One region of the Venatoribacter cucullus genome, then DNA from elsewhere that is predicted to be linked to it. Evidence: predicted binding sites of a transcription regulator. Region 1 holds the regulator's gene; the other holds the start of a gene.
What was found. Region 1 encodes FNR, which switches genes on or off when oxygen is low (the NO sensors DNR and NnrR bind a similar motif). Its sites were predicted from a motif close to TTGATNTANATCAA; they were not measured.
Positions count from the first base shown of each region.

Region 2: the regulator FNR is predicted to act here: its motif matches at 9,535-9,548, upstream of nrdG (anaerobic ribonucleoside-triphosphate reductase activating protein).

Region 1 covers NZ_CP046056.1:1,619,578-1,634,871, reverse strand. The annotation lists gene GJQ55_RS07720 (M48 family metallopeptidase) at 1-592, shown strand, start outside; gene GJQ55_RS07715 (polysaccharide deacetylase family protein) at 602-1,648, opposite strand; gene GJQ55_RS07710 (DNA-J related domain-containing protein) at 1,645-2,229, opposite strand; gene greB (transcription elongation factor GreB) at 2,226-2,708, opposite strand; gene GJQ55_RS07700 (hypothetical protein) at 2,828-3,286, shown strand; gene ttcA (tRNA 2-thiocytidine(32) synthetase TtcA) at 3,312-4,163, opposite strand; gene fnr (fumarate/nitrate reduction transcriptional regulator Fnr) at 4,245-5,012, opposite strand; gene GJQ55_RS07685 (sulfite exporter TauE/SafE family protein) at 5,085-5,747, opposite strand; gene ccoS (cbb3-type cytochrome oxidase assembly protein CcoS) at 5,740-5,946, opposite strand; gene GJQ55_RS07675 (heavy metal translocating P-type ATPase) at 5,949-8,375, opposite strand; gene GJQ55_RS07670 (FixH family protein) at 8,372-8,878, opposite strand; gene ccoG (cytochrome c oxidase accessory protein CcoG) at 8,984-10,390, opposite strand; gene ccoP (cytochrome-c oxidase, cbb3-type subunit III) at 10,610-11,545, opposite strand; gene GJQ55_RS07655 (cbb3-type cytochrome oxidase subunit 3) at 11,549-11,725, opposite strand; gene ccoO (cytochrome-c oxidase, cbb3-type subunit II) at 11,731-12,339, opposite strand; gene ccoN (cytochrome-c oxidase, cbb3-type subunit I) at 12,353-13,786, opposite strand; gene GJQ55_RS07640 (antibiotic biosynthesis monooxygenase family protein) at 14,236-14,517, opposite strand; gene GJQ55_RS07635 (TonB-dependent receptor domain-containing protein) at 14,830-15,294, shown strand, end outside.
Region 2 covers NZ_CP046056.1:1,074,579-1,089,872, forward strand. The annotation lists gene narH (nitrate reductase subunit beta) at 1-809, shown strand, start outside; gene narJ (nitrate reductase molybdenum cofactor assembly chaperone) at 812-1,531, shown strand; gene narI (respiratory nitrate reductase subunit gamma) at 1,543-2,232, shown strand; gene GJQ55_RS05175 (peptidylprolyl isomerase) at 2,284-3,054, shown strand; gene GJQ55_RS05180 (alginate export family protein) at 3,138-4,286, shown strand; gene GJQ55_RS05185 (MFS transporter) at 4,594-6,189, shown strand; gene GJQ55_RS05190 (universal stress protein) at 6,249-6,707, shown strand; gene GJQ55_RS05195 (MFS transporter) at 6,731-8,212, shown strand; gene GJQ55_RS05200 (NnrS family protein) at 8,239-9,423, shown strand; gene nrdG (anaerobic ribonucleoside-triphosphate reductase activating protein) at 9,629-10,072, shown strand; gene nrdD (anaerobic ribonucleoside-triphosphate reductase) at 10,092-11,915, shown strand; gene GJQ55_RS05215 (phosphoketolase family protein) at 12,009-14,429, shown strand; gene moaE (molybdopterin synthase catalytic subunit MoaE) at 14,522-14,983, opposite strand; gene moaD (molybdopterin converting factor subunit 1) at 14,985-15,230, opposite strand; gene moaC (cyclic pyranopterin monophosphate synthase MoaC) at 15,223-15,294, opposite strand, start outside.

The DNA of each region.
Region 1 (15,294 bases):
CAGCAGCGGTGAGATTGATCTGCGTATTCCGCTGGGCACTGCCAAAGATCAGGTGCTGGCGTTTGTTAAGCAGCATCACGACTGGTTAGTGCAGCGGCGCAGCGAATTTCGCCAGCGGCGCCAGGCGCGCAGTGAGCATTTGCTGGTGCAGGGCCGGCAACTGCCGGTGCGCGAAAGTGCGCTGAGTGAGTTTATGGTGTCGGAACAAGCGGTGTGGGTGCCGTCCGGCTGGAGCGTTGAACAAACCCAGCTGGCGCTGGATACCTGGTTGCGCAGCCAGGCCAAACTGGAATTTACCCGCATGATCGAACGCTGGTGGCCGGCTTTTTCGCCCTTTGCCAGCCAGCGGCCGCAATTGCGGATTAAGAAAATGCGTACCCGCTGGGGCAGTTTGTCGCAACGTGGTTACATCAATCTGAATCTGGCATTAATGCAGCTGCCCGAACACCTGCTGGAGCTGGTGGTGGTGCACGAACTTTGCCACCTGAAACACTTTGACCACGGGCCGGGATTCCGTGCCTTAATGAGCCAGTGCCTGCCCGACTGGCGAACGCGCGAGCAGCAACTCAGCCAGCTCGCGCGGTTGCTTTAACCTGATACCTCAGCGGTTTTTAACCGCCGGGTTAATCCAGGCCTGGGAATACCAGTAATACCAGCCGGGGCTGTTTTTGCTGGGAGCGGTGCAGTTGTAGCGGTCACGCCCTGCTTTAATCGGACCACGGGCAGCGGTATCAATCTGAATACCCTGCCCGGTTTGCTGCACTTTGGTTGGAATAGCGCCTTCGGCACCCGAGTAGCATTGAATCTGGCGGGCATATAAGTCCGTGCTGCTGAAGGTCAGGGTTAAGGCTGGCGGGTTGTTGTCGGTACTCAGCACCGGCTCGACCGATTGTTCCGCCGGGATAGGAAACGCCTTGGTATAGAGCTTGGTACGCAGTGTTTTCGGATTGGCATAAATGCCGGCAGCCGGATAGCGTGGTAACGCCTGAAAATGCGAGCTGGTACCGACCGGGCCGGACTGTTGCCCCAGGGCAATGTAGCCTTGCTGCTGTAGCCAGTCGCGCACGGCAACGTTGTATTCACCATAGGGGTAAGCCAGTATTTTATGGCTGGTGCCTAATTCTTTCTGCAGGCGTTGTTCGGCGCCGTTAATTTCCATCTCCAGCCAGTCCGCCAGTTGGGTATTTTGTGGCGGTTCAATCAGGTAAGGGTGTGATTGCGTGTGGTTGGCAATTAAGCCGCCGTGGTTTTGCATATCGCGCAGCTGATCCCAGCTCATCACCACATTGTGGCGTTCGTCCACGGCCCTGGTGTTAACGAAGACGGTAAAGGGCCAGTTGCGGGCTTGCAGACGCGGAAAGGCGTTGTCGTAAATAGAAACGTAGGCATCATCGAAGGTAATCGCCACGGCTTTTTCCGGCAGGGCAATACCAGCGCGGATTTTCGCCAGCGCGTCTTTTAAATCGACCACCACCATATTTTCCTGTTCCAGCAATTGCATATGTTCTTCAAAACCTGCGGGACTGATGCTGGTAACCGGCGGCGTGTCGGTAGCGATATGGTGATACTGCAGAATCACCAGCTGGGCGTTGGCGGGCAGGGCAAGAAAAAGGCTGAACGAGGCCAGCCAGTGCGTGATTATTTTCATAAGTAGCGTTGCCGTAAGCGTTGATAAGCGGATTGAATATCGCGGAAGCGTTCTGGCTGTCCACCGCGATCCGGGTGATGGCGCATGGCCAGTTTTCTGTATTGTAGACGAATTTCCCCGGCATCCGTGGGCGGCTGTAATTCCAGTGTGGCCAGGTCAGCGGCTTCATCCGCCGGTTGCAACAGGCGTTGCCAGAAGTTACGCAGTAACTGTTCGATGTCGTCATCAGACGTTTGCAGATGCTGCAAATCCAGATAATACGCCGCCAGAGGATCGTGCTGGTCGGGTTGCTGTTGCTGGCTGTGCGCCGGCCAGGGGTGCTTCTGAATCTGCAGGGCGGAAATATCCAGCAGGGCGCTGCGTTCGTTCGCCCACTGTTGTCGCAGGCTATACAAACAATGCATCAGCAGAAAATGCGCCTGAAACATGGATTGGGGTTCCTGCAGTGCGGTGGGGCTGAACAGCCCTTGTTGCGGCTGCTGCAGCCAGCGCAGTAAATCGTATTCGGAACAGGGACAGCCATCGGCCAGGCGCAGGCTGAGTAAGGCCTGCAGGGGTTGCAGCGTATCCTCAGCGGTCACGCCGGCTCCTTCACGTAATCAATGGCGTTCACATACCAGGTGGCCTTGCCGGCCGGCGTGTTGACCACCACTTCGTCATCCACCTGTGCTTTCAGCAGCGCGCGGGCCATGGGGGAGTCGATGGAAATATAATCGTTGCGGCCGAAAATTTCGTCGTAGCCAACGATGCGGAAACGCAGGCTGTCGCCGGCGTCGTTTTCCACTTCCACCCAGGCGCCGAAAAATACCCGGCCATCCTGCTGCGGGCTGTAATCCACCACCTTGTGGTCTTCCAGCGCTTTGCGTAAGTAGCGCACACGGCGGTCAATTTCGCGCAGTCTTTTCTTGTTGTACTGGTAGTCTGCATTCTCACTGCGATCGCCCAGACTGGCGGCCCAGGCCACTTTGCGGGTTACCTCCGGGCGTTCCACCCGCCACAGCTCATCCAGCTCTTGCTGCAGCCGGTTAAAGCCTTCGCGGGTAATGAGTTTGGTCGCCATGCCGATAACCTTTGTGACGCTGAACAATGAATGCGGCAAGGGTAACATTGCCGGCGCGGAAACGGGAATGCCCGCCGCCCCTTTGCTATGCTGTCTGGTCTGGAACGCAGGAGAATCTTATGAAATCAGCGCTGCTTATGGGCTTTCTGGGCCTGTTGCTGATGCTCAGCAGCGGTAAGCTGTTGGCCGATCCGGCCTTTAGTGCCGTGTATAAAATGCCGGCGGATATTGAATGGGCCGATTCGCTCTGCCCATGGAAGTCGGCTACGGAGACGGGCTATTTGCGGCTGGTGCGCACCCTTGATGATGATCGTCACCGGCTGTTGGTGCAGTGGATCCGCAAGAGTATGAATGAACAGCCCGATGAGGCAGTTTCCACCCGTGTTATTGACGAGCTGGATCAGCTGTACAGGGTGCGCTTACAGCCGCCACAGGCGCAGTTACACCCGGATCATTGCGAGTTGAATATGGTCGCCGAAGATGTGGACAGTGAGCGGCGCTATCAGCTGCAGCTGCGTCTGAAAGGGCCGGGGGAATATCGGCTGATGGTGATTGAAAAATTACCGGGCGATCTGTAATCGCCCGTTTAAACCGATTGCTTAATTAATCGATCTGTACCACATCCAGACGGGTAAACAGATGGCCCTTGTCCTGTTTATCCTGCAGGGTGACAAAATCAAACAGTTCGCGGTCGCCCAGTTGCGACGGTGCCACATTGCACACAGCAGCAAAAATGTTTTCACTGCGGCCGGGCTGCTCACGCTCCCACTGCGCCAGCATGTTTTTAATGTTCTGACGCTGCAGGTTTTCCTGCGAACCACACAGGTTGCAGGGAATAATCGGGAAGCCTTTGGCTTCGGAAAAACGCTCGATATCGCTTTCTTTGCAGTAAGCCAGCGGGCGGATCAACACATGCTTCTGGTCATCGCTTAACAGCTTAGGCGGCATGGCTTTCAGTTTGCCGCCATAAAACATATTCAGAAACAGGGTTTCAATAATGTCGTCGCGGTGGTGGCCGAGGGCGATTTTATTGGCGCCAATGGTTTCGGCAAAACCGTACAGGGTGCCACGGCGCAGGCGCGAGCACAGGCCGCAGGTGGTTTTGCCTTCCGGAATAATTTCCTTCACCACACTGTAGGTGTCTTTTTCGACAATATGGTATTCGATGCCCAGGGTGCTCAGGTATTCCGGCAGAATATGCTCAGGAAAACCCGGCTGTTTCTGGTCCATATTCACCGCCACAATATCGAAGTGAATGGGCGCGCTTTTCTGCAGGCTGAGCAGAATATCCAGCATGGTGTAGGAGTCTTTACCGCCCGACAGACACACCATGACCTTGTCACCGTCTTCGATCATACGGTAATCGTCGATGGCTTTACCGACGTTGCGGCGCAGGCGTTTCTGCAGTTTGTTGAATTCGAGCTGTTGTTTGCGTTCGGTGATGGATTCGATCATGGCGGGCCCCCTGAATTGCGCCCGCTTTATAGCAGAACAAGAGCGGCGAAGGAACCTTCGCCGCAGAAGAGTCAGGGCCGTTTATTCAGCGCTGTGCGCTTTGCATTCGGCTTCCGGGTTCAGGCCAGCCATTTCCCGCAGCATATCCAGATCCTGCAGAATCACTTCCTTGCCCTGGGTTTCGATCAGGCCATTTTTCTGGAAGCGGGTGAACACCCGGCTGATGGTTTCCACCGCCAGGCCCAGATAGTTGCTGATATCGACGCGCGACATCGGCAGACGGAAGTGGTTGGCAGAAAAACCGCGACGAGCATAACGCTGGGAAATATCCAGCAGGAAGGAGGCTACGCGCTCTTCCGCGTTCTTTTTGCTGAGCAGCAGCATCATGTTCTGGTCGTGGCGGATTTCGGTACCCATAGTACGCATTAATTGTTTGCGCAGATCGGGCAGGTCATCGGCCAGGGTATCCAGCTGCGGCAGCGGAATTTCACACACGGTGGTGGTTTCCAGTGCTTTGGCGGTTAACGGGTAGCTGCCATTGTCGTAACCGGACAGGCCAACCAGCTCGGAGGCCAGGTGAAAACCGGTAATCTGTTCTTCGCCATTGCTGGCCAGGGTGTAGGTTTTCAGCGCACCGGTGCGCACTGCAAAGACGGACTGGAAGGTTTCACCCTGCTGGAACAATAACTGACCTTTCTGAATCGGGCGGCCACGACGAATAATGTCATCCAGCCGTTCCATGTCAGAGTCATTCAGTGACAGCGGCAGGCACAAAGCATTCAGGGAGCAGGTTTGGCAGTGTGGTTGGGTACCACGCAGCGGACTTTGAACAGCAGAAGTAGGTTTCATAGCGTCGTCCAATCGGTATCCGGCGGTGCGGAAAAAAGGCTGCGGGTATGTTCGGCACTATCTTGCACTATGTCAAGAATGAAACCAGACGGCAGCCCCGGTCCATAGACCAAAGACTATCAGTAACAGCGCTGCTAGCTGGCGTACTGCCGGGCGGTTCAGCCAGGGCGCCAGCACACTGCCGGCTAAGGTGCTGGCAAACAGGGCTGGCAAGGTGCCAATACCAAAGGCCAGCATGGCCGCCGCGCCCATGGCCGGTGAGCCGTTCGCAGCAACCCAGGCCAGGGTGCTGTAAATCAGGCCGCAGGGCAGTAACCCCCACAGCATGCCCAGCCGCAGCTGGTCGAGCGGCCGGGCAGAACTGATAAAACGGCGGGTGATGGGTTGCAGGGCATTCCACACCGGTTTGCCCAGCTGTTCAAAACGGGTCAGCACCATCCACCAGCGTGCCACATACAAGCCCATCAGAATCAGCATGACGGCGGCGATGCTGCGCAGCACCAGCATCAGGCTGTCGTGCAGGCTGCCCAGCCATAAGCCGGCGCTGCCCACCAGCAAACCGAGCAGGGTGTAGCTGAGCAAACGGCCGCCGTTAAACAGCAACAGTGTTTGCAGCTGGCGTTCGCCGGCCCGGCTGCCAATGGCCGCCGCAATACCGCCGCACATCACCAGGCAATGGCTGGAACCGAATAATCCCAGCAACAGGGCAGTTACTAACGACAGCGGCTCAATCATGGGATTTTGGTGGCTCGTTGGCGGTGTCTGCGGCGGCATCGGGTTTTTGGGGGGCGTGTTCATCGTCATCGAACAGAATACGGTGCGCCGGCGAGTCCATATCATCGAACTGACCGTGGCGTACGGCCCAGAAAAAGACCCAGATGGCGATACTGAGCAGTACAAAAGACAGCGGCACCATGGCCCAGAGTAAGTCCATATTTAATGCTCCTTGGTCGGAATGGCCTGCAGCCATAACAGACGCATGGCATTGGCAACCACCAATACCGAACTTAACGACATCCCGATGGCAGCTTGCCAGGGTTCTACCAGCCCGGACGCGGCAGCCGGCAATGCCAGCAGGTTGTAGCCGATGGCCCAGGCATGGTTCTGGGTAATAATACGCCGGGTTTTACGGCCCGTATCCAGACTTTGCAGTAATACTTCCAGCTGGCCGTTGGTCAGCAGGGTATCGGCATTGGTTTTGGCCAGGTCGCTGGCTTCGTTGACCGCCAGCGATAAATCGGCGCCCGCCAGTACCGGTACATCGTTAATACCATCGCCGACCATCATTACTTTTTCACCGGCTTGTTGCCAGGTGTTAACAGCCGCCAGTTTGTCGGACGGGGTCATGCCGGCGCGAACATCGCTGATGCCCAGTTCGGCGGCAACGCGGGGGCCGGATTCACCCGGGTCACCGGTCAGCAGCGAAACAGCGATGCCGCGCTGCTGCAATCCTTTCACCACGGTGAAGGCGCTGCGGCGCAGGCTGTCGTTCAGCTGAATCCAGCCCAGCGGTTGCTGGTCGCTGGCCAGCAGTAACCATTGGCCGGCGGTATCCGGGGCCGTGATGGGTTGCGACCAGGCAAAATCGGCACGGCCCAGCCGTACGGTAAGGCCCTGCCACTGGCCCTGAATGCCCTGGCCGGAAATCTGCTCCGGCTGGCTGACCTGTGCAGCGTCAATACCACTGAAGGCCCTGGCGATAGGGTGGGTGCTGTATTTCTCCAGTCCGGCGGCCAGGCTCAGCAGTTCGGTTTCGGAAAGGTCGGCTAAGGGAACGACCCGCTCCAGCGTTAGGCGGCCCTGGGTTAAGGTGCCGGTTTTATCAAACACCACCCGGTTAATCTGTGGCAGGGTTTCCAGTACATGGCTTTTGCTGATTAACAAACCCCGTTCGCGCATGGCGGCGGTGGCTGCGGTCAGGGCGGTGGGGGTGGCCAGCGCCAGCGCGCAGGGACAGGTAACCACCAGTACCGATAAGGCAATAAAAAAGGCTTTTTCAACGCCATCCGGCAGCCAGAATAAAAACACCGCCAGCGATACCAGCAACACCGCCAGTACGAAATAACTGGCCACCCGGTCGGCAATGAGCGCCGCGCGCGGCTTGGCCTGCTGGGCGCGGTCGAGCAGCCGCATAATGGTCGACAGCTGCGCATCGGCGCCGGTAGCCGTTACCTGCATCAGTAACGGGCTTTCCACGTTCATGGTGCCGCCGATTAAGGTATCGCCCACTTTTTTGCCCACCGGCATGTATTCACCGGTTAAGGCCGCTTCATCGACCGAGCTGCGGCCTTCCAGCACAATGCCGTCAGCGGCAATGGCCTGGCCGGGTTTTACCCGCAGAATATCGCCGACGTTAATATCGGTAGAGGCAATCAGGACGTCGTCACCGTTTTCTACCCGCAGGGCCAGGTTGGGCAGCAGGGTTAACAGGTTGTTGCCGGCCCGGCTCATGCGGTGGCGGGCGCGCATTTCAAAATAACGGCCAACCAGCAGGAAGAAGATAAACATACAGATTTCGCTGTAGTACACCTCCACGCCCTGGTTAAAGGTACTCCAGATACTGGCCAGAAACGCCAGCATAATGGCCAGCGATACCGGCACATCCATGGTTAAGTGGCGCGCCTGAATATCACGCACTGCCGCGCGGAAGAAGGGGGCGCCGCTGTAGAGGATGACCGGAATGGCCAGAATCATCTGTGCCAGCCGTAAAAACATTTCCCCCTCCACCGTCATATCGGCGTAGGTGGGAATGGCCATCATCATAATCTGCATCATGCCAAAGCCGGCCAGCGCCATACGGCGGATGGCCACTTTGTTTTCTTTCAGGCGGCTTTCTTCCTGCGAGGTGGCCGAAAAGGGCGTGGCTTTGTAGCCCAGCCGCAATAAGGCTTCGATCAGGCTGGATACTTTAATATCGGCCGGACGCCAGCGCAGAAATAAGCGGTGGCTGGACAGGTTGAGCAGGGCTTGTTCCACCCCCGGCAACTGCGCCATGCGGTGTTCAATCAGCCAGCTGCAGGCGGCGCAGCTGATGCCCTCAATAATAAAGGTGGCCTCGGCCGCATCGCCGTCCCGGCCAACAAATTGTTTCTGCAGGGCGTCGCTGTCGTAAAACAGCAGGGTTTCGCGGGCTTCGACGTTGTTGTTATCGAACACCGCCGGGGATACATCCGGCAATTCAGTACGATGCCGGTAATAGTCTTTCAGACCACTGGCGACAATGGTTTCGGCAATGGCTTTACAACCCGGGCAACACATAGGCTGGGGCTGGCCATCAATGATGGCCGTCCAGCGTTCGCCTTCGGTAACGGCTTCGCCGCAGTGAAAGCAGGAGGGTTGCGACGGCTTGGCAGAGGTGTTCATTGGGCGCTTAAAATAACCGCCTTATTCGCCTGGATAAAATCGGTGGTGCGTACGCGCCAGCCTTGTTCCGGGCTTTGCAGCCAGATATGGCGGCGCTGCGGCAACACCAGTTCGTTTACCCCGGCGTACTGGCCGGGGCCGATGCGTTGCAGAAACACATCCAGATCCTGCTCCTGCAGGGTGGGGTGAATCAGCTTCAGCTGCAGTGAGGCCGGCTCGGCTTCGCCGCTGAAATCACCGCTTAACTGCAGCACTGCATCGCTGCTGTTAAAGGTCAGCTCGGCCTGAATGTTCAGGGCAGTGGCTTTGGCGTCCACTTCCACGTTTTCGGTAAAGCTGACACCGTCTTTGTAATAGCTGTCGGAGACCAGCGAATCTTTGCTGCCCAGGGCCAGGTTCAGCATCACAAAACCCCAGATAACGGCCAGCAGCGGAATACCGGCTACCAGCAAGACCATGGGTTCTTTATAAAACGGAGTTACGGGTTCACGCTCGGCTTTCATAGGACTTCTGCACTGTTAAAAATGGCCCAAGTGTACTGATGGGGTACGCTGGAGACCAGTGCGGTTTTGTCAGGAATTACCCTGAAAAAACCGCACCGTCACGGCTTAATTAAGCGGGGCAATAAAGGTGTTTTTCACCCGTTTAACCACTTCGCCGGTATCGGCTTCACGCACCACAAAATACACCTCGTTGCGGCTGCTGGTGAGTTTGGCGCTGGCCGGATCAATTTCCAGCGTCAGCAGCACTTCGCGCACCTCGTTCACCCGCAGATCGTAGGTTTCCGCAGCATCCATGGTCGCGCCGTCCAGGCCTTCCACACTCAGGGTGTACGATTTCGGCGCCTGCGACATGTTAATCAGCTTCAGGGTGTAGCCGTTGGTAATGGTGTCATTCACCGTTTGCTGGTACAGCGCACCACGGCCACGTTCCACTTCCAGTTTGAACGGGGTACGGGTCAGCAGCACATAAGAAAACGCAGTCAGCATGGCCAGCATCACCACGGCATAGCCGAGCAGACGCGGACGCATAATATGGGTTTTACCACCTTCCAGTTCGTTTTCGGTGGTGTAGCGGATTAAACCTTTCGGCAGTTCCAGTTTTTCCATAATGGAGTCACAGGCGTCGATACAGAGCGCACAGGCAATACACTGATATTGCAGGCCATCACGGATATCGATACCCACCGGGCACACCTGCACGCACAGCGAGCAATCGACACAGTCGCCCAGCTGTTTCTGCGCTTCCTGGTCGGCTTCTTTTTTGCTGCGCTTGCCGCGCGGTTCGCCACGGTTGTAATCGTAGGAAACGGCTAAGGTGTCGCGGTCGTACATTACCGACTGGAAGCGGGCGTACGGACACATATAAATACACACCTGCTCACGCATCCAGCCGGCGTTGATGTAGGTGGCGACGGTAAAAAAGGCAATCCAGAAAAACGCCCAGCCGTTAATGTCGAGGCCCAGCATATTAGGCACCAGATCGCGGATGGGGGTGAAATAACCGACAAAGGTTACCCCGGTCCAGAAGGCAACCAGCAACCACAGGGTATGTTTAAGGGCTTTTTTGCGCGCTTTGGTGGCGCTCATGGGTTCTTTATCGAGCTTGATCCGGGCATTACGGGTGCCTTCCACACGCTCTTCGATCCACATAAAAATAAAAGACCAGGCCGACTGCGGACAGGTATAACCACACCAGATACGACCGGCAAGGTTGGTAATGGTAAACAGAGCAAAGGCAGAAATAATCAGCAGCCAGGACAGCAGCATAAAATCCTGCGGCCAGAAGGTAATGCCAAAAATATGGAATTGACGCGCCGGTAAATCAAACCAGACGGCCTGACGGCCTTCCCAGTTCAGCCAGGCGGTACCGAAGTACGCCAGCATTAATGCCCACAGAGTCCAGGTGCGCAGCTTCTGAAAAATCCCTTCAATTTCACGTACGTAAATCTTCTTACGCTTTTCGTACATGCTCTTGGTTTCAGGGGTAACGTTTTTAACCGGAATATTACTCATAGGGCAAACCACCTCGGTTGTATGCAATGCGGCGCTTTATGAAACCGAAGCCGGGCAGGGGATCCACAGCGCTTTCTATATAACGAAACGATTATATAGTTTTTTGGCAGGTCTAAAGTGAAAAAAGCGGCAGAATGCCGCCTTTTTCATGTTTTCTTGTCCTGGCTCAAAGGCCTCCGGACATACGCCTGCCGGGTTAACCGGCAGGCTTTTTTACCCTTACTGCTGTGCCGGAGCTTCGTTGGACAGCGAGTAAACGTAAGTGGCCAGCAGGTGAATTTTCGCTTCTGCGTTGTTACCCAGAATTTCCAGGTGAGCCGGCATGTTGCCATTACGGCCATGACGCAGAGTGAATTCGATCTGCTTGGAAGAACCACCGTACAGCCATACATCGTCGGTCAGGTTCGGAGCACCCAGCATCTGGTTGCCTTTACCGTCCGCGCCGTGACAAGCCAAACAGAACGCCTGGTACTGCGGAACAGCATTTTTGGCGGCGGCTTCATCGTGGCTTAAACCAGACAGGCTGCGCACGTACTGAACCATATCCAGAGTACCCTGCTCACCCAGGCTGGCTGCCCAGGCTGGCATGATGCCCTTACGACCGTAGGTCAGAGTGTGCTTGATGGCTTCCGGAGAACCGCCGTACAGCCAGTCTTCGTCGGTCAGGTTCGGGAAACCCAGCGCGCCTTTGGCGTTGGTGCCGTGGCACACAGAGCAGTTGCTCTTGAACAGGCGCTGACCAGACTGCAGGGCATCTTCGTTAGCGATCAGTTGCTCTACCGGTACGGCTGAGTATTCAGCGTACAGCGGAGCAATGTCTTTATCGAAGGCCTGAACCTCAGCTTTCCACTGGTTTTCAGACGACCAGCTTACCTGTTCGCCATCCACTTCAACGGTCAGGATGCCTTTGAAGTTACCCAGACCGTATACGCCCAGATAGGCAACAGCGAATACGATGGTGCCCCAGAACATCAATACCCACCAGCGCGGCAGCGGGTTATCCAGTTCCTGAATACCGTCGTAATCATGACCAGTGGTCTGGTCCGTTTCTTGTTTACGCTGGCCGCGGCTGGTGTACTGGATCAGTAAACCGCAACCAATGATGGATCCCAGTACGATGACGGTGACCCACACTTGCCAGAAAGTGCTTAACATAGCTTATTTACTCCGATCGTTATCGTCGTGCGCGGGCATCTCGTTATTGTCGTGAAACGGGATTTGCGCATCGTCATCAAATCTTTTCTTCCGGCTTGAGCCATAAGCCCACCAGAGGATTGCACTGAAGGCGATGAGGGCAAAAATACTGCCCAAGCCGCGCACGTCGTTAATATCCATGGGGATTACCGTTTAGTAGTTACAGTGCCCAGTTGCTGCAGATACGCAACCAGAGCTTCGATTTCAGGCATGCCATCAACAGCGTCTTTGGCCCCTTCGATATCGTCATCTGTATACGGTACGCCGACCATACGCAGAGCTTCCATCTTCTTCGGAGTCATACGGCCATCGACTTTGTATTCGAACAGCCAGGGGTAAGACGGCATGATGGACTCAGGTACCACGTCGCGCGGGTTGTACATGTGCGCGCGGTGCCATTCATCAGAGTAACGGCCACCCAGGCGAGCCAGGTCAGGACCGGTACGCTTGGAGCCCCACAGGAACGGATGCTCATATACGTGCTCACCGGCGGTGGAGAACGGGCCGTAACGCTCAGTTTCAGCGCGGAACGGACGTACCATCTGGGTGTGACATACGTGGCAACCTTCACGGATATAAATATCGCGGCCTTCCAGCTGCACCGCCGTCAGCGGCTTCAGACCTTCAGCCGGCTTGGTGGTGTCTTCATGGAAGAACAGCGGAACGATTTCGACCAGACCACCCCAGCTCAGGGCGATCACGATCATCACCACCATTAACGGCAGGCTTTTCTCAATATTGTCGTGCTTAATCATGTCTCACTACTCCTTAAGCCTGAGCTGCTGCAGCATTGCCAGCTTCTTTGTTGGCAGCGCGGACAGTCATATACACGTTGTACGCCATAATCAGCATACCCAGCAGGAACAGGGCGCCACCGATTACACGCACCACGTAACCACCGTGAGACGCTTCAACCGATTCAACGAAGCTGTAAGTCAGGGTGCCGTCGGCGTTTACTGCACGCCACATCAGACCCTGCATAATGCCGTTCACCCACATAGAAGCGATGTACAGCACAGTACCGATGGTGGACAGCCAGAAGTGGGTGTTGATCAGCGGGATAGAGTGCATCTCACCGGCTTTGCGACCAAACATAATCGGGATCAGGTGGTACAGAGCACCGATAGACACCATCGCAACCCAGCCCAGAGCACCGGAGTGAACGTGGCCAATGGTCCAGTCAGTGTTGTGAGACAGCGCGTTGACAGTCTTGATAGACATCATCGGGCCTTCGAAGGTAGACATACCGTAGAAAGACAGAGACACCACCAGGAAGCGCAGGATCGGGTCGTTACGCAGTTTGTGCCAGGCACCAGACAGCGTCATCATACCGTTGATCATACCGCCCCAGCTTGGTGCCAGCAGGATCAGAGACATAACCATACCGGCAGTCTGAGCCCAGTCCGGCAGTGCGGAGTAGTGCAGGTGGTGACCACCGGCCCAAACGTAGATGGAGATCAGCGCCCAGAAGTGCACGATGGACAGACGGTAAGAGTAAACCGGACGGCCAGCCTGCTTCGGCACGAAGTAGTACATAATCCCTAAGAAGCCTGCAGTCAGGAAGAAACCTACTGCGTTATGGCCCCACCACCACTGGACCATGGCGTCGATGGTACCGGCGTAAACAGAGTACGACTTGGTCAGGGAAACCGGTACGGCCAGGTTGTTACCGATGTACAGGATCGCGATCATGATCATGAACGCAGCGAAGAACCAGTTGGCAACATAGATATGGCTTTCTTTACGGATCGCCAGGGTGCCCAGGAAGTTCACCACATAAGCCACCCACACCAGCGCTACCAGAATATCAATCGGCCATTCCAGCTCTGCGTATTCTTTAGTAGTGGTCATACCCAGCGGCAGAGTAATAGCGGCCAGAAGAATCACAACCTGCCAGCCCCAGAACGTGAAGCTTGCCAGCGTGTCTGAGAACAGACGGGTGCGACAGGTGCGCTGCACAATGTAGTAGGAGGTTGCAAACAGGGCAGAACCGCCGAATGCAAAAATTACCGCGTTGGTGTGCAACGGACGCAAGCGACCGAATGACAGCCATGGCAGATCAAAGTTCAGTGCGGGCCAGGCCAGCTGAGCAGCGATGAGAACACCGACTGTCATACCAACAATGCCCCAAACTACGGTCATGATGGCAAATTGTCTTACCACCTTGTAGTTGTACTCGGGATGGTCAAATGCTGTGCTCATGATTGGATTCCATTTAACAGCGAGGGTTGAGGGTTAAAAAAATCGGCGTAATTATGGTGTTTGACCGCCGCCAATGCAATCAAACACAGGAAAAACACCTGATTTTACAGCAAGTTAAACTGCTGATTCCGGTACTATCCAGCCACCTTATGAGAATTATTCTCAGGCAGTCCGGAAGGACCCTGCCGCACACCAATACAGATTCCGGGTCTGTCGGAATACGGATGAGCAGATCATATTCAAGTCGCCGCTACCCACATTGATATAGCGCAAGAAGTTCCGGTGGTGGTAACCGTGCTGTCACAGGGCGTGAGCGGGGCTGGCAGGTATTGCTTTGCTTGACGGGATAATCTGAGGGAAAACAGCAGGATTGTTTCTTTTTTTAAGGGTTTTGATGTTCCGGAGCCGCACAACCGGCTCCGGAGCAACCTGCAGACAGCGTTTCCGCCTTATGCCTGCAACAGCGTAATTTTTTCTTCCTGCTGCAGAATCGGCTTAATCGCATCAATCAGCTTTTTACGGTCTTCAGAGTGCGACCACTGGTACCAGGCTTCTTCACTTTGCCAGTTGGTGATAATCACCCGGTGATTGGCGTTTTTCAGATCTTTGTAGTTCACCCCGGATACATAGCCCGGCGCCTCCAGCATGGTACGCAGCATGCTTTTAATAGTGGCTTCATAGGTGGACTCCATACCTTCGGCGATAACCCGCTCGATGATCACCTTCAACATACGTGTTTCCTTATTAGCAAATAACAGATTAAAGACAGTTAAGACTGAGGTGCAGTTCAGGCCTATACGTTAGAGGCGCTGCCGGATGAATGCAATCGTCAGGCGGTGCGGCTGCAGAAGTAAGATGTTAATCATTCTCAATTAAAAGTTCCCTTATGATAATAAAAAACAATATCAAAAGTTAATAAAAGCGTTTCTCATTTAGATTGGCTTTGTTAGTATGCCCTGGCTTTCGGGGGAGGACCGCAACAAGACGAGTCGTCCGGATACAACAGCAGGTGGCTGGGGGCAGCCATCGACAGAGGATCAATCATGAAGAAACACACCAATACCGCCATGCGCAAAGCGCTGCTGCCACTGGCCATTGCCGCCGTCAGCCTGAATGTTCAGGCGCAGGAGCAGGTCGATGCCGTACAACTTTCCAAAATGGTGGTCTCAGCGGCGGGTTTTGAACAGTCCGTTATGGATGCACCTGCCAGCATTACGGTTATTGATCGTGAAGAACTGGAAACTAAGCGTTACCGCGATCTTGCTGAAGCTTTGTCGGGTGTTGAAGGTATTGATGTGCTCGGCAGTACCGGTAAAGCCGGTGGTCTGGATATCCGTATTCGCGGCATGAGCAGCGAATACACTCTGATTTTGTGGGATGGTCGTCGTCAGAATTTGGCTGGTAACTCTACGCCGAACGGCTTTGGTGATACGCAAAACAGCATTATGCCGCCGCTATCTGCCATTGAGCGCATTGAGGTGATTCGTGGCCCGATGTCTACTCTGTAC
Region 2 (15,294 bases), 540 kb from region 1:
AGTGTATTTTCTGCTTCCCGCGTATTGAAGCCGGTCAGCCGACAGTCTGTTCGGAAACCTGTGTGGGTCGTATCCGTTATTTAGGTGTACTGCTGTATGACGCCGACAAAATTGAAGCGGCGGCCAATACCCCGAACGAAAAAGACCTGTATCAGGCCCAGATTGATCTGTTCCTGGACCCGGATGATCCGCAAGTGATTGAGGCTGCCCGCAAAGAAGGCATCAGCGACAACTGGATTAAAGCCGCCCAGCGTTCACCGGTATACAAAATGGCGATGGACTGGAAAGTGGCCCTGCCGCTGCACCCGGAATACCGCACGCTGCCAATGGTGTGGTACGTACCGCCACTGTCACCCATTCAGTCAGCGGTACAGGCTGGCCATGTGGGCATGAACGGTGAAATTCCGGACCTGAAATCGCTGCGTATTCCGCTGCGTTATCTGGCCAACCTGCTGACTGCTGGTGATGAACAACCGGTAGTCACTGCGCTGGAACGTATGATCGCCATGCGCGCCTTCAAGCGCTCACAGCAGGTGGATGGTGTGGAAGATCTGGAGGTGCTGAAACAGGTTGGTTTAACTGCCGTCCAGGTGGAAGAAATGTACCGTTATATGGCACTGGCGAATTACGAAGATCGTTTCGTTATTCCGACCAGCCATACCACTTACGCAGAAAGCGCTTACGACCTGAAAAACAGCTGTGGTTTCAGTTTCGGCAACGGCTGCAGCGATGGTAATAACAGCGTTAATCTGTTTGGTGCCCAGCAGACGGGTGTACGTCAGGTTATCCCGGTTGTGGTGGAGGAATAAACATGAAAATTCTGCGCGTTATTTCCCTGCTGCTGGATTATCCGACTCCGGAACTGGTAGCAGCACAGGCGGAACTGCAGGAGGCCGTGGCGGCATCGCCACTGGCCGCTGCCGATAAAGAAGCACTGCAGCAGTTTATTCAGAGCCGTTGCAGCGGTGATCTGTTCGACTGGCAGGAACAGTACGACGGTTTATTTGAGCGTGGTCGTTCGTTATCACTGCTGTTGTTTGAGCATGTGCATGGCGAGTCCCGTGACCGCGGGCAGGCGATGGTCAATCTGCTTAATCAATACAAAGAAGCCGGGCTGGATATCGCGGTGAATGAATTGCCCGATTACATACCGCTGTATCTGGATTTTCTAAGCACCCAGGGGGATGACAACGCCCGTTTAGGCTTGCAGGAAGTGGCGCATATTATGGCGTTGCTGGCCTGCCGGCTGGAACAGCGTGAATCGGATTATCAGGCCTTATTCCACAGCCTGCTGCGTATCAGTGAGATGCAGCTGGATCTGGACGATCTGCGCACGCAGATTGCCTCTGAAGCCCCCGATCACACCCCCAAGGCATTGGACAAAGTATGGGAAGAGGAAATGGTCAGCTTTATGGACAACGCCGAGTCGTCCTGTGGCACCAGTAACCGTCCCGCTGAAGGGCAGCGGCGCGATCAGTATATTCCGCTGAATACTGAACTGTTGAACGCGTCTGCCGGCAATCAGGCGTAAAGGAGCTGATGATGACTTATTTCAATACACTGGCGTTTGGAATTTACCCCTACGTTGCCATGATCATTCTGTTTATCGGCAGCTGGATCCGTTACGACCGCGAGCAATACACCTGGAAAGCCAGTTCCAGCCAGTTGCTGGAGAAAAAGAAACTGCGTACCGGCAGTATTCTGTTTCACGTTGGCGTACTGGGCATTTTCTTCGGTCACTTTTTTGGCTTGCTCACGCCGGTGGAAGTCTGGCACGTGCTGGGTGTCAGTGCGCCACTGAAGCAGATTGTTGCGGTGGTGGCCGGTGGTTTGTTTGGTGTGATCTGTTTTATTGGTCTGACCATTCTTATTCACCGTCGTCTGTTTAATGCGCGCATCCGGGCGACCAGCAAGAAGATGGACATTGTGATTCTGCTGTTATTGTACGGACAGCTGATTCTCGGTTTGCTGTCGATCGTCGTTTCACTGGGCCATCTGGATGGTAAAGAAATGACCCATCTGATGCTGTGGGCGCAGAACATCATGACCTTCGATATGGTGGAAGCCGTGCAGCAGGTGAGTGGTGTGCACTGGATCTTTAAACTGCACATTATGCTGGGTATGACGTTGTTCGTGGTGTTCCCGTTCAGCCGTCTGGTCCACATGCTGAGTGCACCGGTACAGTACGTTACCCGCCAGCACCAGATTGTCCGTAAGCGTTTCGCCCGTTAATGCGCCGTGCTATGGCTGCGGATATCGCAGCCATAACACCACCGGAGACTGATGATGATTAAAGTAAACGACGTAGCCATTCCGGAATCTGCCATCCTGGAAGAAATGCAATACCATCCGGCGGAAACCAAGCGGCAGGCCATGCTGAAAGCAGCAGAAACGCTGGTGATCGGCGAAATTCTGCGCCAGCGTGCTGCGGCTTTGGGGCTGAGCGTTGCCGACAGCGGTAGCCTGGCCGGGCAGGATGATTTTATTGAACAACTGCTGGATCGGGATGTAGACATGCCGCAGGCCAGCGATGATGAATGCCGGCATTATTTTGAAAAAAACCGCCCGCGTTTTACGACCTCGCCGCTGGTGGAATTGCGTCATATCCTGGTGGCTGCCGCCCCGGATGATGAGCAGCAGCGGGTAGAGAGCCAGACCATTGCCGAAACCTTACTGGCCCAATTACGGGCGGGTGAAAACTTTGCGGCACTGGCCAAACAGTATTCAGCTTGCCCCTCCAAAGAAACCGGCGGCAGCCTGGGCCAGATCAGTGCCGGGCAGACGGTGCCGGAATTTGAGCGGCAGATCTTTGCGGCCGAACCGGGTTTATTACCGGCACCGGTGGAAAGCCGTTATGGTTTTCATATTGTCAGCATTGAACGCAAAGTCGCGGGAAAACCTCTGCCTTACGATCAGGTAGAAGGGCGCATTCGCCAATATCTGAACGAAAAGGTAAAGGCCAAGGCGACTGCACAATATATTCAGTCGCTGATCCAGCAAATCAGGCTGGAAGGCTTTGATTTTGCCGTGTCCGAATCACCGCTGATGCAATAGTGTTTTAATTAATAATGAGCGCCGGACCGACCGGCCGGCGCCGTACTCAACGCTCCGTCATTTTCTACCCAAGGAGCTTTATCATGAACAAAACCGTTCTGTCTGCTGCCATCGCCATCGGCAGTCTTGTTCTTGAGTCCTCTGCTGGTGCAGAAGAACTCAGCCAGTTTATCAGCGCTGGCAAAGCCACTGCCGATCTGCGTTTGCGCTACGAAAATAACGATACCGACAATAACCTGAAAACCGCCGATGCCCTGACCCTGCGTTCCCGGCTGGGGTTGCAAAGCGGCCAGGTGAACGGGTTTTCCGCGCTGGTGGAAATTGACGATATCCGCGCGCTGGTGGATAACTACAGCCCGGAAAGCCCGGGCTACAACCTGGTCGCCGACCCGGAAGATACCGAATTTAACCGGGTACAGATCAGCTGGAATAACGATGAATTTTCAGCGGTGCTGGGGCGTCAGCGTATTCTGCTGGATAACACCCGTTTTGTCGGTAATGTGGGCTGGCGGCAGAATGAACAAACCTTCGATGCGGTTAAATTAGGCTATAAAACACCGGTTTATCAGGCGCAGTATGCCTATATTAATCAGGTGAACGACATCACCTTTAACGATGTTGATGTGTCGCACCATTTACTGAACGTCAATTACAGCGGCTTTAAACCCGGCAGCCTGACCGGTTACGCCTATTTGCTGGAAGACGATGCAACCGATACCAGTAATGATACCTACGGTGTGCGCTTTAGCGGTAAGCAAGCTGTTAATGATTTATCGGTTCTGTACACCGCCGAATACGCGCTGCAGAAAACCGATAAGTTCGATGCCAGCTATCTGGCGCTGGAGGGCGGTGTGCTGGTGCAGGGTGTTACCCTGGCGCTGGGTTATGAAAGCCTGGGCAGCGATGATGGCGCCTATGGCTTCCAGACACCTCTGGCCACTAAGCATGCTTTTAACGGCTGGGCCGATAAGTTTCTGAATACACCCAACGACGGCTTAACCGACACCTATGTGAAAGTGGCCACGGCGGTCGCTGGGGTTAATCTGCTGGCGTTTTACCACGATTACAGCGCCGAGCAGGGCAGTGATGATAAGGGCAATGAAGTTAATGTTCAGGCCGGCAAAAACTTCGGCAAGTATTACAGCGCCGGGGTTAAATATGCCGCTTATCGTAAAGGCGATAATGGTACCGATACCGATAAAGCCTGGTTGTGGCTGGAAGCCAAATTCTGAGCTGTTTTGCATGACCGAAAGATTCCTCCTCATTGGCCACCTTCGGGTGGCCTTTTTTTGGTGGCCTTTTTTACGGCCTTTTATTGGGTAGTAAGCACCCCTTGTGGGTATCCCCTTTGAGTAATAAAACGCTGATTCAGGCTGGATTTCGGGGTTCTTGTCCGGGTTTTTTGATCTGTATCAGGAATCGGCAATCCCCTTGGGGGTAGGGCTGTTTAATGCGTGGCTGCCGGGCAATTTTTATCCATCTTGCGGTCGCGACAGCGCTGGATAAAGATGATGCAACAAAATTTTTCAGGGGTTGCACATGGCCAATCAGCGAGCAGGAACCATCGAACACTGGGACGTGGAAAATAAGGAATTCTGGGAGCGGGAAGGCCGCACCATTGCCAATCGTAATTTATGGATTTCCATTCCCAGTCTGCTGGCCGGTTTTGCGGTGTGGATGATGTGGGGCATGATCACCACCCAGATGGCGAACCTGGGTTTTTCCTACAGCAACGAACAGCTGTTTGCGCTGGTAGCCATTGCCGGTTTATCCGGTGCCACGCTGCGGATTCCGGCCTCATTTATGATCCGCATTGCCGGTGGCCGTAATACCGTTTTCCTGACCACCGCCATGCTGATGATCCCGGCGGTGGGTACTGGCATCGCCCTGATGAATCCGCACACACCCTTCTGGGTGTTCCAGCTGATGGCGCTGCTGTCGGGCATTGGCGGCGGCAACTTTGCCTGCTCTATGAGTAATATCAGTACCTTCTTTCCGAAAAGCCAGCAGGGTTATGGCCTGGGTATGAATGCCGGGTTAGGCAATTTTGGTGTGACCACCATGCAGATTCTGATTCCGCTGGTGATGACGGTGGGCTTATTCGGTGCCATTGGTGGTGAGCCGATGATTCTGCAGAACGCTAGCGGTACGTTAATCGGCCGCATTGAGGCGGGCTCAGAAACCTGGATTCAGAATGCCGGTTTTGTCTGGTTATTTCTGCTTATTCCGCTGGCCTTTGCTGGCTGGTTTGGTCTGAATAATCTGAAAGTGGTCACCCCGGACCCAGGTCATCCGTTAGCGGCGTTCGGTAAAATTACCGGCTTGTACCTGATTGCGTTGTTTACCGCTGCGGTGGGCATTTATGCCATGGCCTTTATTGGCATGTGGCTGGCGCTGCCGTTAACCATTCTGCTGACGCTGGGATTGTTGCGCTTATTGCCGGGCAGTATTCAGCCGAATATTAAAAATCAGTTTAAGATTTTCAGTAACAAACACACCTGGTCGATGACCATTCTGTACATCCTTACTTTCGGTTCGTTTATTGGTTTTTCCGCAGCTTTACCGCTGTCCATCTCGGTGATTTTCGGCAAGATGATGGCGGTGGGTGCTGATGGTGAACTGATCCGTATTGCCAACCCGAATGCTCCCAGCGCCTTAACCTGGGCCTGGATTGGTCCTTTTGTCGGGGCGTTAATCCGCCCGGTCGGTGGCTGGATTTCCGACAAATTTGGTGGTTCGGTGGTAACCCAGATAATTTCCGCCGTTATGGTGGTGGCATCGGTGGTAACCGGCTATGTGATGATGCAGGCCTATAACTCCACCAATCCCAACGAATACTTTATGGTCTTTATGGTGCTGTTTGTGGTGCTGTTTGCTGCCAGCGGTATTGGTAATGGCTCGACCTTCCGCAGTATTGGTTACATTTTTGACCAGCAGCAAAAAGGCCCGGTACTGGGCTGGACGTCTGCCGTAGCGGCCTATGGTGCCTTTATTGCTCCCAAAGTGATGGGCGGCCAGATCAGTGCCGGTACCCCGGAAATGGCGATGTATGGCTTTGCGGTGTTTTACGCGCTGTGCATGCTCATTAACTGGTGGTTCTACCTGCGTAAAAACGTCGAAATTTATAACCCCTGATACTGTGCGGCCGGTTAGCCAAACCGGCCGTTTATTGTTACCACTTCGGAGAGGTGTGTATGAGAATTATGCTTGCTTACGACGGTTCCCGTAATGCGCGTCTGGCATTGGCCAGAACCATTACCATGTTCCGCGAGATGAACCCGCAGCTGATTCTGGTGGCGGTCGCAGAAAACCCCCGTGACATTACGGAAAATAATGAAGCCTTATTCAATGACGAAGTACAGGAGCTGCGCAGCGCTTTAACCGAAGCGGAAGCGGTATGCAGCAAAGAGGGTCTGCAGGCCGACGTGATGCTGCTGGATGGTGATGCCCGGAAAATGCTGTTGGCCGCTACCGAAAAACTGCGCCCCGATTTATTGGTAATTGCCCGCCACAGCCATGAGCCGGACGGTGGTTTTATTGCCCGTTCGCTGACCTATTTTGTCGATGAACTGGATTATATGACCTTTGGCAGTGTCAGTTCGTTTCTTACCCGTCGGGCACAGTGCCCCTTGCTGATTCTGCCCAGCCTGTAAGGGCAGAATTAAGGAGTTTTATTATGCAAGTCGCTGCTGTGTTTAAATTTAAAAACCCGGAAATCAAAGCGCTGCACCTGACCTGGATTGCGTTTTTTATTACTTTCTATGTCTGGTTCAATATGGCACCGCTGGCTTCCAGTATGCTGAAAAGCGTGGACTGGCTGACCCCGGAAGATCTGAAATTATTTGCTATCTGTAACGTTGCCTTAACCATTCCGGCCCGTATTCTGGTGGGCATGGCGCTGGATCGCTTTGGCCCGCGCCGGGTATTTTCAGTGTTGCTGGTCACCATGGCCCTGCCAGCGCTGGCGTTTGCCTTTGGTGAAACCCGTACCCAGTTACTGGTCAGCCGGCTGGTGCTCAGCTCCATCGGTGCCAGCTTTGTGGTGGGCATCCACATGACCGCCATGTGGTTCAAACCCAAAGACATTGGTTTTGCTGAAGGCTTTTACGCCGGCTGGGGCAACTTTGGTTCCGCCGCTGCCGCCATGACCTTACCCACCATTGCGATTCACATGTACGGTGGTGACGACGGCTGGCGCTGGGCCATTGCCCAGAGTGCCTTTGTGATGGCTGCTTACGGCGTGTACTACTGGTTTGCGATTACCGATGGCCCGGTGGGCACGGTGCATCGTAAGCCGCGCAAGGCTTCGGCGCTGGAAGTCAGTAGCTGGGGTGACATGGTAAAACTGATTTTATGGACGATTCCGCTCTTTGGCATTCTGGCGGTTCTGGTCTGGCGTATTCAGGTACTGGGTTATCTGAACAGCAACGGCGCTGCCATTGCTTATGCCGTTATTGTGGCGGTGGTGATTTATCAGATCGTGCAGATTCTTCGGGTTAACGTCCCGATTCTGAAAAAGGGTGTGCCGGAAGACGATAAATACCCATTTAACAGCGTGGCTGCATTAAACAGTACCTATTTTGCTAACTTCGGTGCCGAGCTGGCGGTGGTATCCATGCTGCCGATGTTTTTTGAAAGTACCTGGAACCTGTCTGCCACCGCGGCCGGTTTAATTGCAGCCTCCTTTGCTTTTGTAAACCTGATTGCCCGGCCGATGGGTGGGCTGGTATCCGACCGCATGGGTAACCGCCGCTTTGTGATGCTGAGCTATATGTTTGGTATTGCCATTGGTTTTGCCCTGATGGGCTTACTGAATTCTTCCTGGCCACTGATTATTGCGGTAGCCATTACCGTGTTTACCTCGTTTTTTGTACAGGGCGCGGAGGGTGCTACTTTCGGTATTATTCCATCGATTAAGCGGCGTTTAACCGGTCAGATTTCCGGTATGGCCGGGGCTTACGGTAACGTTGGCGCCGTGTTTTATCTGACCATTTATACCTTTGTCGATGCCAACCAGTTTTTCTTTATTATCGCCGCCGGTGGATTTATCAGCTGGCTGATTTGTCTGGTCTGGCTGAAAGAACCTGAATCGGCTTTTTCTGACGAGTATTTTGTTTCCTCCGTTGACCGGCAGATAGAACAGGAACAACATTCCTGAACAAGTGGATTACTACAGGTAACATTATGAAGTTTCTGAATCCGGCGGCCCCATTCTGGGGCCAGGCATTCCGGCCGATGTTTTTACTGGCGGCCGGTTTCAGCAGTCTGGCGCTGGCGCTGTGGGGGCTGGCCTTGCAGGGGCAGCAGCTGCGCATCATGGAATTGGGCACGTTCTGGCACAGTCACGAAATGCTGTTTGGGTTTGCGGCGGCGGTGATTGCCGGGTTTTTACTGACCGCCGTACAAAACTGGACCGGCCGGCGCGCCACCAACGGGCTGCCTTTATTAATACTGACGCTGGTATGGCTGGCCGGACGGGGGCTGATGTTGTTTGCCCCGCTGGTGCCCTGGTGGTTTACCGCACTTGTGGATCTGGCTTTTTTACCTTTGGTGGCCTGGTTTTTCTGGCAATTACTGTACGCCGTGCGCCAGCAGCGTAATTATTTCTTTGTACCGGTGCTGGTCTTAATGACGGCGGTCAACGCCGCTATGCACTGGGGTAATGCGCATAACGATATGGCGCTGGTGCTGTGGGGCAGCCATGCCGTCAGCCTGATGGTGGTGTTATTAATTACCATCGTCGGTGGCCGGGTGATGCCGATGTTTACGGCCAACGGCACCATGACGCCGAAGGTGGACAGTCTGCCCTGGCTGGAAAAAGCCGTGTTGGGTGGTATGTGGCTGGTGGTGGCGATTTTTCTGACCACGCTGGACCAGTATTTACCGGCACCGGTGCTGGCGGTTTTACTGATACTGGTTGCTCTGGCCCAGGCGCTGCGCGTTGCCCGCTGGCGCATTCAGGTTACCTGGAAAGTACCGCTGTTGTGGTCATTGCATCTGGCTTACTGGTGCGTGCCGCTGGGCCTGTTGTTGCTGGCGCTGCATTATCTGGGTTTACCCATAACCTTCAGTACGGCTCTGCATGCGCTGACGGCCGGTGCCATTGGCGGCATGATTCTGGCCATGATTGCCCGCGTGTCGCTGGGGCATTCCGGTCGCCGGCTGGAACCACATCCACTGATGGCGGCCGGGTTTGCCCTGCTGTTGGCCGCGGCACTGGTGCGTACTCTGGCGGTGATTCTGTGGCCGGCACAGACCGCTGTGTTTTACAGTGTGTCGGCGCTGCTCTGGGTGCTGGCATTCGCCATCTTTGTTGCCCTGTACGCCCGCATTCTTACCAGCCCCCGTCCGGATGGCCGGCCGGGTTAAGTATTTTTCCTATGTTGTGCAGTATAAGCCCGGCTCTGATGCCGGGTTTTTTTATGGCCGACAGTCAGCGCTTTGCTGACCTACCCCTGAAGCGGTAGTGGCAGCAAAAAATTGATCCAGATCAATTTCTGTTTGTGTCCCTCAATTAGTCTTACCACCATATATAGTGTTTGTTGGTTCACCGAACACCAGATATGGGGTTTTTATGCGTTTCAGCCGTGAAGAGATCGTCTGGCAGGAAGTACCGGGTGAAGTGTCGCTGGCCTTCACCATCAGCGGTTGCCCATTAGCCTGCCGCGGTTGTCACAGTGCCGACACCTGGGCGCCGGGGCAGGGCAGTTTGCTCAGCCCGGCTTACCTGCAGCAGCGTCTGCAGCAGTACCGGGGGCTGATTACCTGTGTGCTGTTTATGGGCGGTGAATGGCAGCCGGATTTGCTCAGCGCGCGGCTGCAGCAGGTGCGCGAAGCCGGGTTGCAGACCTGTCTGTACACCGGTCTGGAGGATGTATCGCCGGCACTGAAACCCCTGCTGACCTATCTGAAAACCGGCCCCTGGCAAGCGGAGCTGGGCGGGCTGGACTCGCCGAACACCAACCAGCGGTTTGTTGATTTACGCACCAACCAATGCCTTAACCACCACTTTCAATAACATCCATAAGGAGACGGCCATGCTGAAACTGAGCGCGGAACACATTAACGACAAACTGGATTTTATTCAGCACTATCTGGCGGCAGAGAATGCCGCCGATGGATCGAAAATGGATGCCAACGCCAACGTGACTGAAAAAAACATCGCCACGCTGGAAGCGGAGATGATGAAAGACTACTTCGTGCAGATTAACCGGGCACAGGTATCGACAAAAATCCGTGAACTTTTTGGTGATGAACTGGCGCAAGAATACGTGCGCCAGATCGAAGACCATGAAATTTATGTGCACGACGAAACCAGCCTGAAGCCTTATTGTGTTTCCGTCACTATGTACCCGTTTTTACTGGAAGGGTTAACCAAACTGGGTGGGGAGTCGCAGGCGCCGAAGCACATTGAATCGTTTTGTGGTTCTTTTGTTAATTTTGTCTTTGCTGTCAGCAGCCAGTTTGCCGGTGCTGTGGCAACAGTCGAATTTTTAACCTACTTCGATTACTTTGCCCGCAAAGATTATGGTGATGATTACCTGAATACCCATCGCCAACAGATTGCCAACCATCTGCAGCATGTGGTGTACGCCATTAATCAGCCGGCGGCGGCCCGTGGCTACCAGAGTGTGTTCTGGAATATTTCCCTGTACGACAAATATTATTTTGACAGCATGTTCGGCGAATTTGTGTTTCCGGATTACAGCAAGCCGAAGTGGGAAACCCTGGAGAAACTGCAGAATTTCTTCCTCGACTGGTTCAATGACGAGCGCACTAAAAGCATCCTGACCTTCCCGGTGGTCACCGTGGCCATGCTGACCGGCGAAGGCCAGTGCAAAGATCAGGAATTTGCCCGCACTATGGCAGGCCACCTGAGCCGCGGCAGTTCATTTTTTGTGTATCAATCTGACAGCGCTGACAGCCTGGCGTCCTGCTGCCGCTTACGCAGTGAAATCAGCGACAATACCTTTTCTTATTCATTAGGTGCCGGTGGTGTTGCTACCGGGTCGATTAACGTCATCACCATCAATATGAACCGTCTGGTGCAGGATGGCCGCGATCTGGCGACCGAAATCAGCAAGATTCACCGCTATCAGGTGGCGTACCGAAAACTGATGGAAGAGTATCTGGCGGCGGGTATGTTAACCGTCTACAACGCCGGCTTTATTACCCTGGATAAGCAGTTTCTGACCATTGGCATTAACGGCATGGTGGAAGCCGCGGAATCGCAGGGCCTGGTGGCCAGCAATAATCAGGCCTACAAAGATTTTGTGCGGGAACATCTGCAGGTTATTTTTGAAGCGAATAAAGCAGCGAAACAAGAATACGGTTATATGTTCAATACTGAATTTGTCCCGGCGGAAAACCTGGGCGTTAAAAACGCTAAGTGGGACCGTGCCGATGGCTATGCGGTACCACGCGACTGCTACAACTCGTATTTCTATGTGGTGGAAGATGGCGAAACCAATGCGCTGGATAAATTCCAGTTGCACGGCAAAGAGCTGTTGGATTACCTCGACGGTGGCTCAGCACTGCACCTGAATCTGGAAGAAAAACTCAGTGAAGATGGCTACCTGTCGCTGCTGAATATTGCTGCCACCACCGGCTGTAATTATTTCTGCGTGAATGTGAAAATCACCATCTGTAACGAGTGTGAGCAAATCGACAAGCGCACGCTGGACTATTGCCCGTCCTGTGGCTCGGACGACATCGACTACGGTACCCGGGTGATCGGCTATCTGAAGCGGGTGTCGGCGTTCAGTTCTGCCCGCCGTAAAGAGCATAATCTGCGTCATTATCATCGTCACGGACGTACCGCAATCAGCGCCAGTGCTGATGAATTAAGCGTCGCTTCCTGATCTGCAGCAAGACGCGGGCTGATCTATCTCCGATGGGGTATGGTTCAGCCCGCCTGCACAGGGTTTCATTCCGCCTTACGCTGCGGAATTGTTATGACCCTGAATCTTTATCACCAGACCAGTTTTTCTCTGTCACCGGATTATATTGCCGACGAAGCCCAACAGCTGCGGCAACAGTCGCCGGAGCTGGCCCGCTGGGCCATGGGCGGCGGTGTTATTGTGCATCAGCCGGCCACACAAATTCAGGCCCATTTAATGGCAGAATCTTTGCTGCAGAAAGGCCTGATCCCCGATACCCGTTATTTTTTTCAGCGTCTGCAGGATCTGGATTGTCTGACGCAGCAGGCCATGTGGCTGGTGGTGCACATGACCTACGCCAACCGGGTGTATCTGGATGGCCGCGATCTGCCACCGGACGCGTTTAAAAGCCAGCCGCGTGGCCATACTGGCGGCGCGCTGAATATGGTGCCGGCCTATGCCGGGCTGTTGGCGCTGAACCATTTTACCCGCACGTCGCGTGACTGGATTATGGGGCAGGGCCATTGTGTGGCAGCCATTGATGCGCTGCAGTTATTAACCGGTACGGCCAGCCCGGAACGGCGTCAGCAATACCCATTAACAGAAGACGGCATCAGCCGCTTTGTGGCTGCTGCCGGTAATCATCGCATTGATGTGGGGGGCGTACGCGCCGGTACGCTCAGCGCCCATGTGAATGTGCACACGGCCGGGGCGCGGCTGGAGGGCGGTTATCTGGGTTTTGCCGGTATGCAGTATGCGCACATGCCGTTGCCGGGCGAGCGGCTGGTGGCGTTTTTAAGTGACGGCGCCTTTGAAGAACAGCGCGGCACCGACTGGGCGGCGCGCTGGTGGCGTGGTGAAGACACCGGGTTGGTATCACCGGTCATGATTGCCAACGGCCGCCGTATTGACCAGCGCACCACCATTGCCCAGCAGGGCGGTTGCAGCTGGTTTGTCAGCCATTTACGCAATCAGGGCTTTGCGCCCTTTGTCATTGATGGCCGTGATCCGGCGGCGTTTTTGTGCGCACTCTATTACATGGAAATTCAGCTGCAGCAGGCCTATGACCGTATCCGCGCCGGCGATGCCCGCTATCCGGTCGCCTTGCCGTATTGTATTGCCGAAACCGTAAAAGGTTTTGGTTTTCCCGGTGCCGGCACCGATGCCTCTTACAGCTTGCCCTTAGGGGCACAGCCACAGCGTAACCCGGAAGCTCTGGCCTTTTTTCATCAGGGCGCGCGGGCGTTATTTCATCCGCAGCCGCAATGGCAGCAGGCGGCCGAACGCTTGCAGCAACCTAAGCGTAAATTAACGCCCTTATTGGCGGTGAACTGCCCGGAGCCGGACTGGACTGACCGGCGGGAATCACCGATGACGGCGCTGGACCGCTATTTTATTGAATTAACCGAAGTGAATCCGCGCTTACGGGTACGCATTGGTAACCCGGATGAATTACGCTCCAATGGCATGAGCCAGACCCTCGATCAATTCCGCCACCGGGTGACCAGCCCGGAAATATCCGCTGCCGAAGCGGTGGATGGCTGTGTGATTACGGCACTTAATGAGGAAGCGGTGATCAGTGCCTGCCTGGCCAATCAGGCCGGTATTAATCTGGTGGTGGCCTATGAAGCGTTTTCTATAAAAATGCTGTGCGCGCTGCGCCAGACCATTATTTTTTCCCGCCAGCAAAAAGAAACCGGTGACACTGCCGGGTGGCTGGGATTTCCGGTAATTACCACATCATTGATCTGGGAAAACGGTAATAACGATCAGAGCCATCAGGATTCCAGCCTCAGCGAAAGTCTGATGATTAAAATGGCCGATATGGCGCGCGTGGTGTTTCCGGCCGATGCTAATTCGGCCATGGCCTGTCTGCGCGCCTGTTACGGGGATCTGGGCGTGGTGTGGAACCCGGTGGTACCGCGCTCGGTATTACCGGCTGTTTTTACCGGCCAGCAGGCCACCCAGCTGGTGCAGGATGGTGCTATCTGTGTACGCGGCCATTGTGGCGCTGAAATTCAGCTGGTGGCCTGCGGGGCGGTGCAATTACAGCAGGTGTTAAAAGCCTCTGATCGCCTGAAACAGCAACGGGTTGCCCATTCGGTGGTGTACTTGCTGGAGCCGGCGCGTTTCCGCCAGCCGCGTGACCGCTGGGAAGCTGCTGTCATGGCCGATGAGTCGGTGATTCAGGCGTTATTTCCGCAGCGGGTACAGTACCGGGTAATACTGGCGCATTGCCGGGCGGAATTATTACTGGCCACCTGCCGGCGGCTGGATAAAGGCCCGGAACATTGCCGGGCGCTGGGCTACATTAACCGTGGTGGCAGCCTGGGGCCGGAGGAATTATTGTTTGTGAACCGCAGTACCTGGGCGCATGTACTGGCTGAGCTGGCACAGCTTTGTGGCCAACAGCCTACCCTGTGGTTAACGGCAGAAGAATGGGCGGCGGTGGATGGTCGCGGTGATCCTTACCACGTTATCCGGGCGCTGGATTAGTCCGCGCTTTTTGATTTTTAAAGTTTAATTTTTAATGCTCAATTTTTAATGCATTAATTTTTGCAGAATTTCATTAATGGTTTGCTGATTCTTTACCAGCGTTGTCCGGCTTCTGCATCACTGGCTTTGGCGTCAACCCAGTGGTCTCCCTGGGCGGTGGTTTCTTTTTTCCAGAACGGCGCGCGGGTTTTCAGAAAATCCATAATAAATTCACAGGCAGAAAACGCCGCGGCACGATGCGCACTGCTGACCAGCACCAGCACAATCTGTTCACTTACCTGCAAAGTGCCGACCCGGTGAATAATAGTGACCTTACCCAACGGCCAGCGACTGCGCGCCTGTTCCACAATTTGTTGCAGAGCGTTTTCGGTCATACCCGGATAATGCTCCAGCGTCATGCTCAGCAAGGGCGCGGTGGCTAATTCCCGCACGCTGCCGGTAAAACTGACGATGGCACCACAGTCGGGTTGCTGTTGCAGGCGGGCGTATTCCTGCCCCAGATCAAAATCATCGGTTTGTACCAGAATGCGGGTTAAATCGGCAGCGCTGTGCATATCAGCCCCCGGTAACCGGTGGGAAAAAGGCAATTTCATCGCCGCTGCTGATGGCGTCATGCGGGCTGCAAAACGCCTGATTGCGGGCGCAGAGTAAATCGGGCCGGGCCAGCGCACTGGTCCAGGGTTCGCCCTGCTGCTGCAGTTGTTGCAGCAATTCTGCCACCGTGGCGGCACTGGCCGGCCAGTTCAGTTCGGCAGTGTTTAACTGATCGCGCAGGGCGGCAAAAAATAAAACCTTAAGCATGGGGAGTGCCTCCCTGACGTTGCCAGTGGCCACTTTTACCGCCTTCTTTTTCTTCCAGGCGGAT